One region of the Nonomuraea sp. NPDC047529 genome, then DNA from elsewhere that is predicted to be linked to it. Evidence: riboswitches for the same ligand, from Rfam matches in the RefSeq annotation. Region 1 holds a riboswitch; the other holds the start of a gene.
What was found. A riboswitch is a leader RNA that binds a small molecule or an ion and turns the genes downstream of it on or off. The one in region 1 is predicted to bind cyclic di-AMP.

Region 1 (7,634 bases):
CGAGGTACTCGGTCCAGACGTCGGCCATGAACGCCTCGGCGTCCGCGCCGAGCAGCTTCGCCACCTCGGCGTCGGCCTGCTCCTCCGTCACCTCTCCCACGGCCCCGGCCAGCCAGGTCGGCTCCAGGTGCGCGTCGAGGTGACCGGCGGGCAGGCCGAGCCGCTCCTCCCATGTGGCCGTCACCCCCAGGTACGGCGTGAGCTCCAGGACGCCGCCGATGTCGAAGATGACCGCTTCGATTTTCATTCGCTCCTCCTGTGAACTGTTTCAACCAAGGTAAAGAAGGAACGTGTCCGCGTCCATACCCTTGACGGCTCGGAAGGGCGGCTCAAACTGAAACGGTGATCCCTGGCAACTGGTACAACATCGTTCCCGATCTTCCCGTGCCGCCTCCGCCGCCGCTGCACCCCGGCACCCGCCGTCCCGTCGGGCCGGACGACCTCGCGCCACTGTTCCCCATGGAGCTCATCGCGCAGGAGGTCAGCGGCGAGCGCTACGTGCCCATCCCGAAGGAGGTCTACGACGTCTACCGACTGTGGCGGCCGACGCCGCTGATCAGGGCGCACCGGCTGGAGAAGGCCCTCGACACGCCGGCCCGCATCTACTACAAGTACGAAGGCGTCTCACCGGCCGGGTCGCACAAGGCGAACACCGCCGTGCCGCAGGCGTACTACAACGCCAAGGAAGGCGTGCGGCTGCTGACCACGGAGACCGGCGCGGGACAGTGGGGGTCGGCCCTGGCGTTCGCCTGCGCCCAGTTCGACATCGAGTGCCGGATCTGGATGGTTCGCGCCTCCTACGACCAGAAGCCGTACCGCAGCTCGCTCATGCGCGTGTACGGCGCCACCGTCCACCCCAGCCCCTCCCCCGTCACCGGCGCGGGCAGCAAGGCGCTGGCCGACGACCCCGACTCGCCCGGCAGCCTGGGACTGGCGATCAGCGAGGCGGTCGAGGTGGCCGCCGCGAACCCCGAGGCCCGGTACGCGCTCGGCTCGGTGCTCAGCCACGTCCTCATGCACCAGACGGTGATCGGCGAGGAGGCCCTGGCGCAACTGCCCGAGCTGCCCGACCTGGTCATCGGCTGCACCGGCGGCGGCTCCAACTTCGCCGGCCTCGCCTTCCCCTTCCTCAGGGAGAAGCTGGCCGGACGGATCGCCACCGAGTTCCGGGCCGTCGAGCCGGCCGCCTGCCCGTCGTTCACCCGCGGCGTCTACGCCTACGACTTCGGCGACACCGCCGGGCTGACGCCGCTGCTCAAGATGCACACCCTCGGGCACTCCTTCGTCCCCGACCCGATCCACGCCGGCGGGCTGCGCTATCACGGCATGGCGCCGCTGCTGTCCCACATGTACGAGCTGGGGTTGTTCGAGGCGGTGACCCGTACCCAGAGCGAGTGCTTCGAGGCGGGCGTGCGCTTCGCGCGGACGGAGGGCATCGTCCCGGCTCCCGAGCCCACGCACGCGCTGGCCGAGACCATCGCCGAGGCGCTGCGCTGCAAGGAGAGCGGCGAGGAGAAGGTGATCCTCACCGCGCTGTGCGGGCACGGCCACTTCGACCTGGCCGCCTACGACCGCCACCTGGCCGGCGAGCTGGAGGATCACACCCTCCCGCAGGAACGGCTCGACCGGGCGCTCACCGAGCTGCCCGGCTGAGGGAAGCACGGGTGGCCGCGGGATCCCGCGGCCACCCGTGGTCAGTTCGCGTTCGGGCGCTTCCTGTGGTTCGCCTTCTTCTTCTTGCGCCCCCTGCCCTTGCGTGCGCGTTTCGCCATGGGCTCACCTCCGGCGGTCGGGATCGTGACCTTCAAGGTCTCCCCTGCCCGTCAGTCGCACAAGCGATACGCCGCGACCTAACATTCCTCAACAAACTCGTGTCATAATTTGGTGGAATCTGTTGGAAGGGGTGGGCGTGCTCGCACAGCAGCGTCAGCAGACGATCCTGGAACGCGTACGCAGCAGCGGCGGCGTCCGGGTGGCCGACCTCGTGCGCGAGCTCGGCGTCTCGGACATGACGATACGCCGTGACCTTGAGGTGCTGGCCGAGCGCGGGCTGCTGGAGAAGGTCCACGGCGGCGCGACGGCCCTCGGCCCCGGCTCGACCGAGGAGCCCGGCTTCACCGCCAAGTCCGCCCGCCAGCAGCAGGAGAAGGAGGCCATCGCGCGGCACGCGGCCACCCTCGTCCGGCCGGGCACCGCCGTCGCGCTCTCCGCCGGCACCACCACGTGGGCGCTGGCCCACCATCTGGTCGCCGTGCCCGAGCTGACCGTGATCACCAACTCGATCCCCGTCGCCGAGGTCTTCCACCGCAACCCGCGCGCCGACCGCACGGTCGTGCTGACCGGCGGCGTGCGCACACCCTCCGACGCGCTCGTCGGCCCCGTGGCGGTGGCGGCGATCCGCCGGCTGCACGTGGACACGCTCTTCCTCGGGGTGCACGGCATGAGCCTGCGCGCCGGGTTCACCACGCCCAACCTCCTGGAGTCCGAGACCGACAGGGAACTGGTGGCCGCGGCGCACCGGCTGGTGGTCCCCGCCGACCACACCAAGTGGAACACGGTCGGCATCAGCACGATCGCCGAGCTGACCGAGGCCGACGTGGTCATCAGCGACGCGGGGCTGCCCGAGGAAGCACGCACCGAGCTGGCCGAACGGGCCGGAGAACTGATCATCGCGGAGGGCACGCCTTGAAGCGCACCATCACCCACCTGGCAGACGGCCGAGAGCTGATCTACTTCGACCGGCGCGACGACGCCGACCGGAGCGCGATCGACCGGCGTCCGCTCGACCCGCGGCCGGTGGCCTCCGAGCTGCGCTACGACCCGCTGACCGAGGAGTGGATCGCGATCGCCGGTCACCGGCAGACGCGCACGTTCCTGCCGCCGGCCGACGAGTGCCCGTTGTGCCCGTCGTCCGGGACGCGGGCGTCGGAGATCCCGGCCCATGACTATGACGTGGTGGTGTTCGAGAACCGCTTCCCCTCTTTCTCCGGAAATTTTGGGACTTATGGGGATGTCGGCGGGTTGAGTGAGGTGCGTCCGGGGGTCGGGCGGTGTGAGGTGGTGTGCTTCACCTCCGACCACACCTCCTCCTTCTCCAAGCTCTCCAACGCCCAGGTCAGGCTGGTCATGGAGGCGTGGGCCGACCGCACGGCCGAGCTGTCCGGCATGGAGGGCGTCGAGCAGGTGTTCTGCTTCGAGAACAGGGGCGAGGAGATCGGCATCACGCTCCCGCATCCGCACGGGCAGATCTACGCCTACCCCTACGTGACCCCGCGCACCAAGCTCCAGCTCGGGGCGGCCTCGCGGTACACGGGCGGCAACCTGTTCGCCGACGTGCTGGCCGCCGAACGGGCCGCCGGCACGCGGGTGGTCGCCTCCAACAAGCTGTGGACGGCGTTCGTCCCGGCCGCCGCGCGCTGGCCGTTCGAGGTGCACGTGTATCCGCACCGGCAGGTGCCCGACCTGGCGGCGCTGTCGGAGGAGGAGCGGGCCGCGTTCGCGCCGCTGTACACCTCGGTGCTGCGGGCGCTGGACGCGCTGTTCGGGGTGGCGATGCCGTACATCTCGGCCTGGCACCAGGCGCCGGTGCGGTACGGCCGCGAGCTGGCCTACCTGCACCTGGAGCTGTTCAGCATCAGGCGGGCGCCCGGCAAGCTGAAGTACCTGGCGGGCTCGGAGTCGGCCATGGGCGCCTTCGTCAACGACGTGCTGCCGGAGGATGCGGCACGCATGCTGCGATCACGAATTGATCACTAATTGATTTCTCCTTAAAGTCGCATGACTCGTGATCTACCACTAATATCCCGTTTAGACATCGACCAAAACGGTCGTTGTACGCCTAATCCCGGGCGCGTTGCCCGGGAGCCGGGGACCCATCGCATCCGGGGTGAATCCGCGCAAGTGGTAGGGACTGCTCCCGTGCCCGAACCCGTCAGCTAACCCGGCCGGCAGAGGGAGAGGAACACCCACGTGGCGGCTTCGACCCCCGCGAGTCTTGCCATCGGCCTCATCACCGCCACCGCGCTGCTCATCCATCCGGCCGCCGCCTCGGCCGCGCCCAAGCCGTCCGAGGCCGAGCTGCGGGCCCAGCTCAAGCAGCTCAACAGCAAGGTGGACAAGCTCATCGAGACGTACAACCTCAAGCGGGTCGAGCTGGCCAAGGCCCAGCAGGCCGCCACGGCGGCACAGCAGCGGCTCACCGCCGCCGAGCAGGCGGTGGCCACGGCCGAGCAGCGGGTCGCCGAGATCGCCCGGATGCGCTACCAGAACCGCGACGCCTCCCTGCCCGGCTTCATGCTGACCCCGGACGGCAACAACGTGGCCATGCTCGAACAGCTCACCGCCGAGCAGCAGGCCGTCGTCAACAGCGTGGCCAAGGCCCGCGACGACCAGAAGAAGGCCGCCGCTGCCGCCACCGCGCTCGCGGCCGAGCTCAAGGCGGGCACGGCGGAGGTGGCCGAGCAGCGCGACGACGCCCAGGACGTCATCGACGACATCAAGAAGAAGCTCCAGGACCTCGTGCCGTTCGGGCCGGGCAAGAAGTCCGACGGCAGCTGGGCGCCCGAGCTGCCGTCCGGCTCGGACAACATCACGCCGCGCACCCGGCTGATGCGCGCGCAGGTGCAGAAGAGCTTCTCGCTGCCGTACGAGGTGGGCTGCTTCCGGTCCGGCTCCAGCGGCGAGCACCCGCTCGGCCGGGCCTGCGACTTCATGATGAGCACGGGCGGCACCATGCCGAGCGCCGTCAACAACGCCCTGGGCGACCGCCTGGCCGCCTGGGCGCTGCAGAACAAGGCCAAGCTCGGCGTCAAGTACGTGATCTGGAAGCAGCGCATCAACCAGGGCTCGGGCTGGCGCGCGATGTCCGACCGCGGCAGCATCACCGAGAACCACTACGACCACGTGCACATCTCGATGAACTAGCCGACGTCCTGTGCACGTGACCACCTGACAGCCTTGCCGGCCCGGGCTGTCGGTGGTTCAGCCCCGGAACTTGTCCGTCGCGGCGGTCAGCAGGTCGATCATCTCCAGCCCGCCGTGTCCCTCCCCCACCACGTGCAGCTCGCTCCCGGGCCACGCCTTGTGCAGCTCCCAGGCCGTCACCAAGGGCCCGCTGACGTCGTACTTCCCGTGGATGAGCACCCCGGGCACCCCCGCCAGCCGCGTAACCCCGCGAACGAGATCGCTCTCCCCGAGAAAACACCCGTTCCCCCAGTAGTGCGTCACCAGCCGGGCGAACGTCATCCGGAACACCGGGTCCTGATATCTCCGGCTCGGCTGGAACTCCGGGTCGAGGCTCACATGCGTGTCCTCCCACGCACACCACTCGATCGCCGCCCGCTCCCGCCGCTCGGGGTCGGCCAGCGCCTTCGCGTAGCCCGCCGCCAGGTTCCCGCCCCGGTCCTCCTCCGGCAGGAAGTCGCGGAACCGCTCCCACTCCCGGGGGAAGATCCGCCCGACGTCCCGGGTGATCCACTCGATCTCCCAGGGCCGCCCGGCGGTGACCGCGAACAGGATCACCTCGCTCACCCGCTCCGGATACCGCTCGGCGTAGGCCAGCGACAGCGTCGACCCCCAGGACGCCCCCACGAGCTGCCACCGCTCGATGCCGAGATGCTCCCGCAGCCGCTCCATGTCGGCGACGAGGTGCGCCGTGGTGTTGACCGACAGATCGGTTTCCGGCTCCCCGGCATCAGGCGTGCTCTTCCCGCAACCACGCTGATGAAAGACGACGATCCGGTACGCCTCGGGATCGTGGTACCGCCGCCACCCCGGGGACGCGCCCCCGCCCGGCCCGCCGTGCACGATCACCGCCGGCTTGCCATGCGGATTCCCGCTGACCTCCCAGTAGACGAGGTTGCCGTCACCCACGTCCAACATGCCCTGCTCGTAGGGCTCAATCGAGGAATACATAAGCGCTAATATATCTACATGACCCAGAGTCTCGGCACCCTGATGCGCACCTTCCACGAGCGCACCGACGGCGCGATCGCCCGGCTGTACGCCGACCTCGGGCTCCCCGACTACCGCCCCCGCTACTCCCCCGTCGTCCGCGCCCTGGTCGAGACCGGCCCCATGACCATCCGCGACCTGGCCGCCGCCATCGGCGTCACCCACTCCGCCGCCAGCCAGACCGTCACCCAGATGCGCCGCGCCGGCTACCTCGACCTCCGCCCCGGCCCCGACGACGCCCGCCAGCGCATCGTGCACCTCACCGGACGATGCCGCGACGCGCTCCCTCTCATCGAGGCCGAATGGCAGGCCACCGCCCTCGCCATCGCCACCCTGGACGCCGAGCTCCCCGTCCCGCTGGCCGACGTCCTCGCCTCCGCCCTCCAGGCCCTCGACGCCCACCCCTTCCGCGACCGCCTTTTCGCGACCGCGCCGCTGGCCGCGTACGGCGATCGGCGCGGTCCCGGGGGCAGGGACTGACCCTGCTCTCTCACGCCAGGTCGAGCACCGCCTTGCCGTGCACGCGGCGTTCGAGGAGGGCGGTCACGGCCTCGGTGGCATCGTCCCAGCCGCCGCGCCAGGTGATCTCAGGGCTCAGCGTGCCGCCCGCGACCTGTCCGGCCAGCCAGGTCAGGTCGCGGCGCAGGCCCTGGCAGTAGAGCAGGTGAAACGTCACGAGCGAACGGTCGTGACGGTCGGCTCCGCCGAACAGGGCTCCGAACGGGAAGCTCTCCCCCTCGCCGGTGGAGTGGCCGACGGCGACCAGCGTGCCGCCCTCGGTGAGCTGGTCGAACGCCTCGACCAGCGGGGCGCCGCCGAGCAGGTCCAGGACGCCGTCGAGCCGTCCGCCGCTCTCCGCGGGGCTCGCGACGACCTCGTCCGCACCGAGCGCGCGCAGGGCGTCGCCGTGCCGGGCCGGGTCGCCGGTGGCGGCGATCACGTACGCGCCGCCGAGCCGGGCGAGCTGCACGGCGTACCGTCCGACGCCGCCCGTCGCGCCGGTGACCAGGACGCGCCGCCCCAGGATCGGCCCGAGACGGTCGAGCGCGCGCAGCGCCGTGGCGCCGGCGACCGGGATCGTGCTGATCGCGCCGGGGTCCGCGTCCTGCGGCGCCACCCCGATCCAGTCGGTCGACACGGCCCGCAGCTCGGCCCAGCCACCACTCTCGCCCACCGTGACCACGGGCGTGCCCGCGGCTGGCCCCGAGCCGTCGGCCGCGGCCTGGACGACGACCCCCGCGGTGTCCCAGCCCAGCACCGTGCCCTCGGGCGCCTCCTGGAGGCCGTGCCTGACCTCGCCGTAGTTGAGCGACGTGGCGGTGACCCGGACCAGCGCCTGGCCGGGCGCGGGCACCGGCTCGGGGGCCTCCCCCACCCGCAGGCCCCCGGGGACGGAACGGTCGACGATCAAAGCGCGCATGATGATGCCTTCCAAAGTGCCACTGAGTGGCATAAGCCTATAGGGGGCATATGCGCTCCGGCTACACTAGGGGACGATGACCGCCGATCTGCTGCCGCTCCGGGAGCGCAAGAAGCTCAAGACCAGGGCCGCCCTGGTGGACACCGCGCTCGCGCTGTTCACCGAGCGCGGCTTCGACCAAGTGACCCTCGACGAGCTGTGCGCGGAGGTCGAGATCTCCAAGCGCACGTTCTTCCGGAACTTCGCCAGCAAGGAGGAGGTC
Region 2 (7,634 bases), on a different contig from region 1:
GACCGTCATCAGCCAGGCGCCCGGGTTGCGTGGCACGCCCGACTCCGGCCACTGCTCCAGGGCCGCGACCAGCGCGTCCTGGGCCAGCTCCTCGGCCAGGCCGACGTCGCGGACCAGCCCGGCGAGGCCGGCGATGAGCCGCGCGGCCTCGATCCGCCAGACGGCCTCGACCGCCCGGTGGGCGTCGGAGGCCGTCACCGCCTCGATCGTCCGGGGTGCCTCGGAAGCCGTCATCGGCACATGACACCAGCCGCCGCCCGGGGTCCGCAAGCCTCGGTCAGGGCTCCCACGTGCCCAGGCGCCGGCGCATGGCCCGCTCCCGCTCGACGTCCACCGGGTCGGACGAGGCCGCGTCCGGCGCGTCGGAGGCGTCGTAGACCCGCCACACGTCCAGCGCGATCCCGTCGCAGCCCTCGGGGACGGGCACGCGCAGGGCCCACTCGACGGCCTCCTCCCTGGACTTCACCTGGATCAGCCAGAACCCCGCGATCAGCTCCTTGGCCTCGGCGAACGGGCCGTCGATCACCTTCGCCCGGCCGCCGCTGTAGGCGATCTGCGCGCCCTGCGAGCTCGGGTAGAGGCCCTCGGCGGCCAGCAGCACCCCCGCCCTGGTCAGCGCCTCGTTGTAGGCGTGCATGTTGTCGACGACCTCCTGGCTGGGCACCGCCCCCGCCTCGGTCTCCGCGTTGGCCTTGCCGACGATCATGAACTTCACTCTGCCGTCCCTTCCCCCCGCGATCGCGCCGCGGAGCCGGTCTCACCCGAGCGTCGAACGGGCGCCCGCCGGATCGACACGCGGGGGCGGATCGTTCGTTGTCCAGGGCACGGTACCGGTCGTGCGACCGCGTGGCCGATGTGCCATCCTCGGCCCATGCCCCAACCCGCAGCAGCCGGCCTCCCCGCCAACCGGGCCCTCTGGGACGAGCGCGCCCGCGTCCACGGCTCCACGCCTGCCGACAGGTTCTACGACGTGGACGCCTTCCTCGCCGGTCGGCAGACCCTCTACGCGCTCGAACGCGGCCTGGCCGGCGACGTCGCCGGGAAGGACCTGCTCCACCTGCAGTGCCACTTCGGCATGGACACGCTGAGCTGGGCGCGGCTCGGAGCGCGGGTGACCGGCGTCGACTTCTCCCCGGTGGCGGTCGCGCGCGCCCGCGACCTGGCGGCCGAGGCCGGGCTGGCGGCCACGTTCGTGGAGGCCGACACGCAGCGGTTGCCCGAGTCGCTGGCCGGGGGCTTCGACCTGGCCGTGGCCACGTACGGCGTGTTGTGCTGGATCGGCGACCTGGCCGCCTGGATGCGCGGCGCGGCCATGGCGCTGCGGCCCGGCGGGCGGCTGGTGCTGGTCGACCTGCATCCGGCCTACCAGACGGTGGCCTCGCTCGACCCGCTGGTGGCCGACTGGCCCTACGGCGGCGGCCAGGCCCACCGCGAGACGGTGACCGGCACGTACGCCGACGCCGGGGTGGTGACCGAGGCCCAGGAGACCGTCCAGTACCCGTACTCGGTGGGCGAGATCGTCACGGCGGCGGCGCGCGCCGGGCTCACGGTGGCCGAGCTGGGCGAGCACGTCGCCGCCGAGCTGGACCCGCGCGGGCTGCTGACCGAGGGTGAGGACGGGCGCTACCGGCTGCCGTTCGGGGACTCGCACCTGCCGGTGCTGTACTCGCTGGTGGCGGTCCGGCCCTGAGACGCGGCGAGCGCGCGTCCCTCGTGCGGGACGCGCGCTCGAAGCCGGGGAGGTCAGCCCGCGTACTGCGGGTAGCCGTAGCCGACGACCTGCGACTTCGGCCGGACGCGCTCCTCCACCTTGCCGTTGCCGGTGTTGCCCTCGACCGTGGAGATCGTGCCGTTGCCGTTGTCCTTGACGACGAAGCCGACGTGCTGGATGGCGTCCAGGCTCTTGCTGCCGCTCCAGGAGAAGAAGACGACGGCGCCGGGCTTGGCCTCGGTGCCCCAGCGCTTGTTGGCGGCGAACCACTTGGCGTGGGCCACGGTCCAGGCGTCCCAGCCGACCTGCGGGCGGGCGCCGGTCTGCTCGCCGACCCAGGAGACGAACATCGAGCACCAGGCGGCGTTCACGTAGTCCTGGCGGCTCCCGCCGTCGCGGGCGACGGTCTCGGCGGCGCGCTGGGAGTCGGCGTACCACTTCTGGAACTTGGTGCCGCCGCCGTAGGCGTTCTCGGAGATGCCGACCTGGGCCTTGGCCACGGCCAGGACCTGTGCGGCGGTGACGTTGACCTGGGTCTCCCCGGCCCTGCCGGTCTGGGCGGCGGCCTGCGGCGCGACGGCCGAGTGGCCGGTGGAGGCGGCCGGGTCGACGCTGTCGGCGCCGGCGGCGGTGGCGTGGGCGCCGATCGCGGTGGCGATGATGGTCGCGCCGAGTGCGGCGCGGAGGTGGTTGATCTTCGGGGCACGGATGGGACGGTGCTTGGCCATCGAGGGCATTACTCCTTGCTTCCATGCCGCTTACCGGGTTAGCTGACGGGTTCGGACGTGGAAGCTGCCCTACGGCACCGAAGTGCCGATTCACCCCAAAGGACGTGGGTCCCCGGTTCCGCCCGGAGGCGGATTCAGCGGTCACAGGACGATCCTGTGAAATGTCTTGCGATGGTTGGACAAAGCCGGACAAACCGGACGTCTGCCGCGAGATGCCCCACAAGGTAATACATCGGGCAAGAAGAAGGCAAATGCCTAAAGGCGCAGCTAGGAGAGTTGCCCCCGCGCGTCGGCCAGAAGCCCCATCATGGCAAGGGATTCGTCAAGCGGCATGACGGCGCTCTCGGTCCGGCCCTCGGCCGTGGCGGCGCGCACCTCGCGCAGCTCCCCGGCGTACCCGTTGTCGGCCGGGTCGAGCACCAGCTCCTCCGTCTCCATCGACGGCCCCGACAGCAGCACCCGCTGCGGCGCCCAGAACGGCGCCAGGATGTCGGCCCGCATCGACGTGCCCACCACGCTCGCGTCGTTGGCGTGATGGGCGAGCAGGGACACGTCCACCAGCGCCCGCCGCCCGTCCGGGTAGAGCAGCACCCCGCCCGCCTCCGCGTCGACCCCGCTCGGCGCCAGCGAGCCGGTGATCCGCAGCTCACGCGGCATGCCGAGCAGGAGCTGCGCCAGCCCGAACGGGTAGATCCCCAGGTCGAGCAGGGCCCCGCCGCCCAGCTCCGGCGCCCACAGCCGATGGGCGGGGTCGTAGGGCAGCGCGAACCCGAACGAGGCCCGCACCGAGCGGATCTCCCCGAAACGCGGATCGGCCGCCACCCGCTGGATGAGCGGGTTGAACCGCATCCACATGGCCTCCATGAGGAAGACCCCGGCCGCGCGGGCCAGCGCCACCATGCGCTCGGCGTCGGCCACGCCGGCCGCCAGCGGCTTCTCGCACAGCACGGACTTGCCCGCCGCGATGGCCGCCTCGGCCACCTCCAGGTGCTGGGCGTGCGGCGTGGCCACGTAGACCGCGTCGACGGCCGGATCGGCGCACAGGGCCTCGTAGGAGCCATAGGCCGACTCCGCGCCCAGCTCGTCGGCCAGGGCCCGCGCCCTGACCAGGCTCCGCGAGCCGACGGCGGCCACCCGCATGCCGGGCTCGGCCACGATGGCCGCCCCCACGGTACGCGCGATGCCGCCGGTCGCCGCTATTCCCCAGGTGAAATCTCGCACGCCCGAGATCGTAGAGCGCTCAGGTCAGGTTGAACGAGTCGGGGTCGGGCCCGATGCGCCGCCCAGAGTTCATCGCGCCGATGGCCACCAGGTCCTCGGAGTCGAGGATGAAGTCGAACACGTCGATGTTCTCCTCGATCCGCGCCGGGGTGACCGACTTGGGGATCACCACGTTGCCGAGCTGGAGATGCCAGCGGAGCACGATCTGCGCGGGCGTCTTGCCGTACTTCTCCGACAGCACGCGCAGCGCCGGGTCGGCCAGCAGCCCCTTGCCCTGCCCGAGCGGGCTCCACGCCTCGGTCAGGATGCCGTTGGCCTCGTGGAAGGCCCGCATCTCGCGCTGCTGGAAGTACGGGTGCAGCTCGATCTGGTTGATCGAGGGCGTGATGTCGGTCTCGTCCATCAGCCGGGTCAGGGTGGCGACCGTGAAGTTGGAGACCCCGATGGCCTTGGCCCGGCCGTCACGGTAGATCTTCTCCAGCGCCCGCCAGGCCTGCACGTACTTGTCCTGCTCCGGAACCGGCCAGTGGATCAGGAAAAGATCTACGTAGTCGAGGCCCAGGCGGGCCAGGCTCTCGTCGAAGGCCTGCTCGGCCCGCCCGTGGTCGCCGTTCCACAGCTTGGTGGTGACGAACACCTTCTCCCGTGGCACCCCGGCGGCGCGCACGGCCCGGCCGACGCCCTCCTCGTTCTCGTAGGCGGCGGCGGTGTCGACATGCCGGTATCCGGCGCGCAGCGCGGTCGTCACGGCGTGCTCGGCGTCGTCGGCAGAGACCTGCCAGACGCCGAAGCCGAGCTGTGGTATCTGCACACCGTCGGTGTTGAGCATCAGCGAGTTCATACCCTCCATTGTTCACGTGTCGTTTCTTGCGGCTTAAGCAGGCCGGGTTAGCTTGTGACGGGTCGTGCAAGGCGCTCCACCGGCTGGGGGAAACAGAGTGGTCAGACAGGCGTCGGCCTGGGTGGAGTCTCCGCTCCAGATGCTGTGCGCCGTCGAGGCCCACCATGCCGGGCTGCTCGGCCCGGACACCGTGGTCGTGCCGCGCGCCGGCCTGCGCCCGCTGCGCGCCACCCGCAAGGAGCTGCGCCGCCTCGACCTGCCTCCAGGCCTGGTGCTGGACGAGCCGCGCGAGCGCATGCCGCGCCGCGTCCAGGCCGTGGGCGACGCGTTCTCCGGCAAGGTCCAGGTGCGCTGGCTGACCTCCGACCCCGGCCGCATCGTCGTCGTGGACGACGGCCTGGCCACGCTCAGGCTGCTCGAACTGCTGGCCGCCGGGCCGTACCGGCCGCTGCTGCGGGCGCGGGCGACGCCGTCGCGGGCGCGGGCCCTGCTCGGCCTGGCCGCCGCGCTGCGGCTGCGGATGAGCCGGGTCTCGGTCTTCACCGCGCTGCCCGTCCCCGAGAAGCTGGCCGACGCCGTCCGGGAGGCGGGCGTCGACCTCGTGCACCACGACTTCGCCTGGCTGCGCGCCCAGCCGCCGAGCACGCAGGGCCCCGCCGAGCGCACGGTCGTCCTCGGCACCTCCCTGGTCCGCAACGGCCTGGTGCACCGCGACCGCTACCTGCGCTGGCTGACCGACCTGGCCGGCCGCGAGCCGCTGGCCTACTACCCGCACCGCCGCGAGGACCCCGTCGACCTCGCGCTGATCAGGGAGCGTCCCGGCATCACCGTGCACGACGCGGGCGTGCCGGCCGAGCTGACGCTGCGCGGCCTTGACGCGGGGCAGCGCGTGCTCAGCCTTCCCTCGACCGCGATCACCTCGCTGCGGGTGCTGCTCGGCCCGCGCGGTGTCGAGGTCGAGCCGGTGGACGTTCCCGACGACTGGTGGACGAGCAGGGCGGCCCCCGACCTGCGATCGCATTTGACAGGAGCTTCCAGGTGAGGGTGCTGGCGGTAGCCGACTCCGACTCGTATCTGAAGTGGGCGGCCTGCCTGCTCGACGACCTGCCCCCGGGCTGCGACACGGAGCTGGTGGTGGTGCGTACCCCGATCGCGCCCTCGGCCGAGCAGATCGCGGCGGCGGTGGGCGGGCGCGCGGCGCCCCCGGTGCTCTCGGCGCGGTCCCTGCGCCGCCTGGCCGAGCGCACCAGGCCCGACGCGATCCTGGTCGGCTGCACGGGCCCGGTCGTGGACGTGCTGGTGGCCGACGTGCTGGCCGGGCTGCGGCCGGCGGGTCGGGCACGGCCGGTGTTCGTCAGCGGGCTGCCCGGCATCTCGGTCCCGGCCACGGAGAAGGCGTGGCTGTTCCGCAGCGGCTGCGACCTGTTCGTGGTCCACAGCGAGCGCGAGGTGGCCGAGTTTTCCGAGATCGCCGGGCGGCTCGGCGGAGGCGGGGCGGTCGGGCTGGCCCGGCTGCCGTTCCTGCGGCCCGGCGCGGCGGCCGGCGGCGACCGGGTGGTGTTCGCCACCCAGGCCAAGGTGCCGCGGGCGCGGGAGGAGCGCGAGCGGGTGCTGCGGGCCCTGGCCGAGCTGGCCGGACGCCGCCCCGGCCTGGAGGTCGTGGTCAAGCTGCGCGCCCTGGAGCACGAGCGCCAGACGCACAACGAACGTCACCACTACCAGCGGCTCTGGCGCGAGATGGGCGAGCCGGGCCGGCTGACGTTCGCGGCCGGGTCGATGCACGAGCAGCTCTCGCGGGCGGCCGGGTTCGTCACGGTCAGCTCGACGGCCGCGCTGGAGGCCGTCGCCATGGGCGTGCCGTCGCTGGTGCTGAGCGACTTCGGCGTCAGCGCCGAGATGATCAACCTGGTGTTCGAGGGCAGCGGCCTGCTCGGCACGCTCGACGACCTGGCCCTGGGCGACTTCCGCCCGGCCGAGCCGCGGTGGTGCGAGGCCAACTACTTCCACCCCGCCGGGCGCGACGACTGGGCGGACCTGCTGGCCGGACTGGCCGCGGAAGGGGGGCGGCCGCCCGCCCGCTCGCTGCTGGACGGCCCCGAGCACGCCGCGGCCCGCCGCCGGGCCAGGTTGCGGGTGGAGGTGCCGCCCACGATGTTGCGGGCGGGCTACCGGGCCAGGCGGCGGGTGCGCCGCTACCTCAGATCGCTGATCTGATCTTCCTGCGCAGCCTGGAGAGCGCCGAGGGCGGCTCGGCCAGCCCCAGCGTCTCCAGGCGCTTGCGCTTGAAGTAGCGCGGGTCGAACGCGACCCCCGACGGGCGCAGCTCGGGATAGGCGTCGGCCTGCATGCAGTAGCCGACCGCGCGCACCAGCGCCGGCAGGTCCGTGCGCGGCGGCCGGTCGATCACTCCGTCGGCGCCCAGCCGGGGCAGCAGGGCGTCCACGATCGTGGCCGGGATCCTGTTGCTGTTCTCGTACGGCGTGAGCCGGTCCAGCACCAGGCCGGTGCCGAAGGTGGCGACCGGCAGGCCGAAGTAGCGCATGGCGGTCACCAGGCCGGTGGAGAAGCAGCCCACGACCAGCTCGGGCCGCAGCGCCGCGAAGCACACCTCGGCCGGCACGCTCTCCCCGGCCACCGTCAGCCGTACCCCCAGGGGCTCGGCCGCCGCGCGCAGCAGTTGCGCGTGCCGGCGTCCGGCGGCCGGGTGCGGCTTGAACACCACGCTGGTGCAGCCGCGGGCGACCAGCGCGCCCAGCATCGAGGCGTGCAGCCCGGCCTCTTCCTCCGGCGTGACGATCTCCAGGGCCGACAGGTACTGGCCGAGGATGACCGCCTGCCCGGAGGGCATGTCCGGCGCGGTGGCGGCCACCTCGCGCACGACCGCGAGGAAACGCTCCTCGGGCAGCACCACGGGCGGCACGCCGTACTCGCTGAGCAGCAGCGGGGTCAGGCCGGGCACCAGGTCCAGGTGCAGCAGTCGCTCGATGCGGCGGGAGATCTCGGCCGGCAGCGGGTCGCGGGTCGGGCCGTAGCTCATCAGGCCGTCGGAGTAGACGGTGATCGGGCAGTCGCGCACCAGACCGGCGATCGTGCGCGCGGGCGGCACCGCGATCGACTCCAGCACCAGCTCCTC

Region 2: linked by a shared signal. The riboswitch ahead of ABZ815_RS09630 (CHAP domain-containing protein) and the one ahead of ABZ815_RS33880 (hypothetical protein) in region 1 are both predicted to bind cyclic di-AMP.

What each region holds. Positions count from the first base shown of each region.
Region 1 covers NZ_JBEYTJ010000026.1:141,623-149,256, reverse strand. The annotation lists gene ABZ815_RS33900 (HAD family phosphatase) at 1-247, opposite strand, end outside; gene ABZ815_RS33895 (TrpB-like pyridoxal phosphate-dependent enzyme) at 343-1,653, shown strand; gene ABZ815_RS33890 (DeoR/GlpR family DNA-binding transcription regulator) at 1,910-2,689, shown strand; gene galT (galactose-1-phosphate uridylyltransferase) at 2,686-3,756, shown strand; cyclic di-AMP (ydaO/yuaA leader) riboswitch at 3,826-3,964, shown strand; gene ABZ815_RS33880 (hypothetical protein) at 3,970-4,923, shown strand; gene pip (prolyl aminopeptidase) at 4,981-5,913, opposite strand; gene ABZ815_RS33870 (MarR family transcriptional regulator) at 5,932-6,432, shown strand; gene ABZ815_RS33865 (zinc-binding dehydrogenase) at 6,443-7,372, opposite strand; gene ABZ815_RS33860 (TetR family transcriptional regulator) at 7,449-7,634, shown strand, end outside.
Region 2 covers NZ_JBEYTJ010000004.1:229,628-237,261, forward strand. The annotation lists gene ABZ815_RS09615 (RNA polymerase sigma factor) at 1-234, opposite strand, end outside; gene ABZ815_RS09620 (YciI family protein) at 278-706, opposite strand; gene ABZ815_RS09625 (class I SAM-dependent methyltransferase) at 872-1,690, shown strand; gene ABZ815_RS09630 (CHAP domain-containing protein) at 1,744-2,439, opposite strand; cyclic di-AMP (ydaO/yuaA leader) riboswitch at 2,452-2,589, opposite strand; gene ABZ815_RS09635 (Gfo/Idh/MocA family oxidoreductase) at 2,707-3,660, opposite strand; gene ABZ815_RS09640 (aldo/keto reductase) at 3,680-4,501, opposite strand; gene ABZ815_RS09645 (hypothetical protein) at 4,599-5,543, shown strand; gene ABZ815_RS09650 (DUF6716 putative glycosyltransferase) at 5,540-6,715, shown strand; gene ABZ815_RS09655 (polysialyltransferase family glycosyltransferase) at 6,699-7,634, opposite strand, start outside.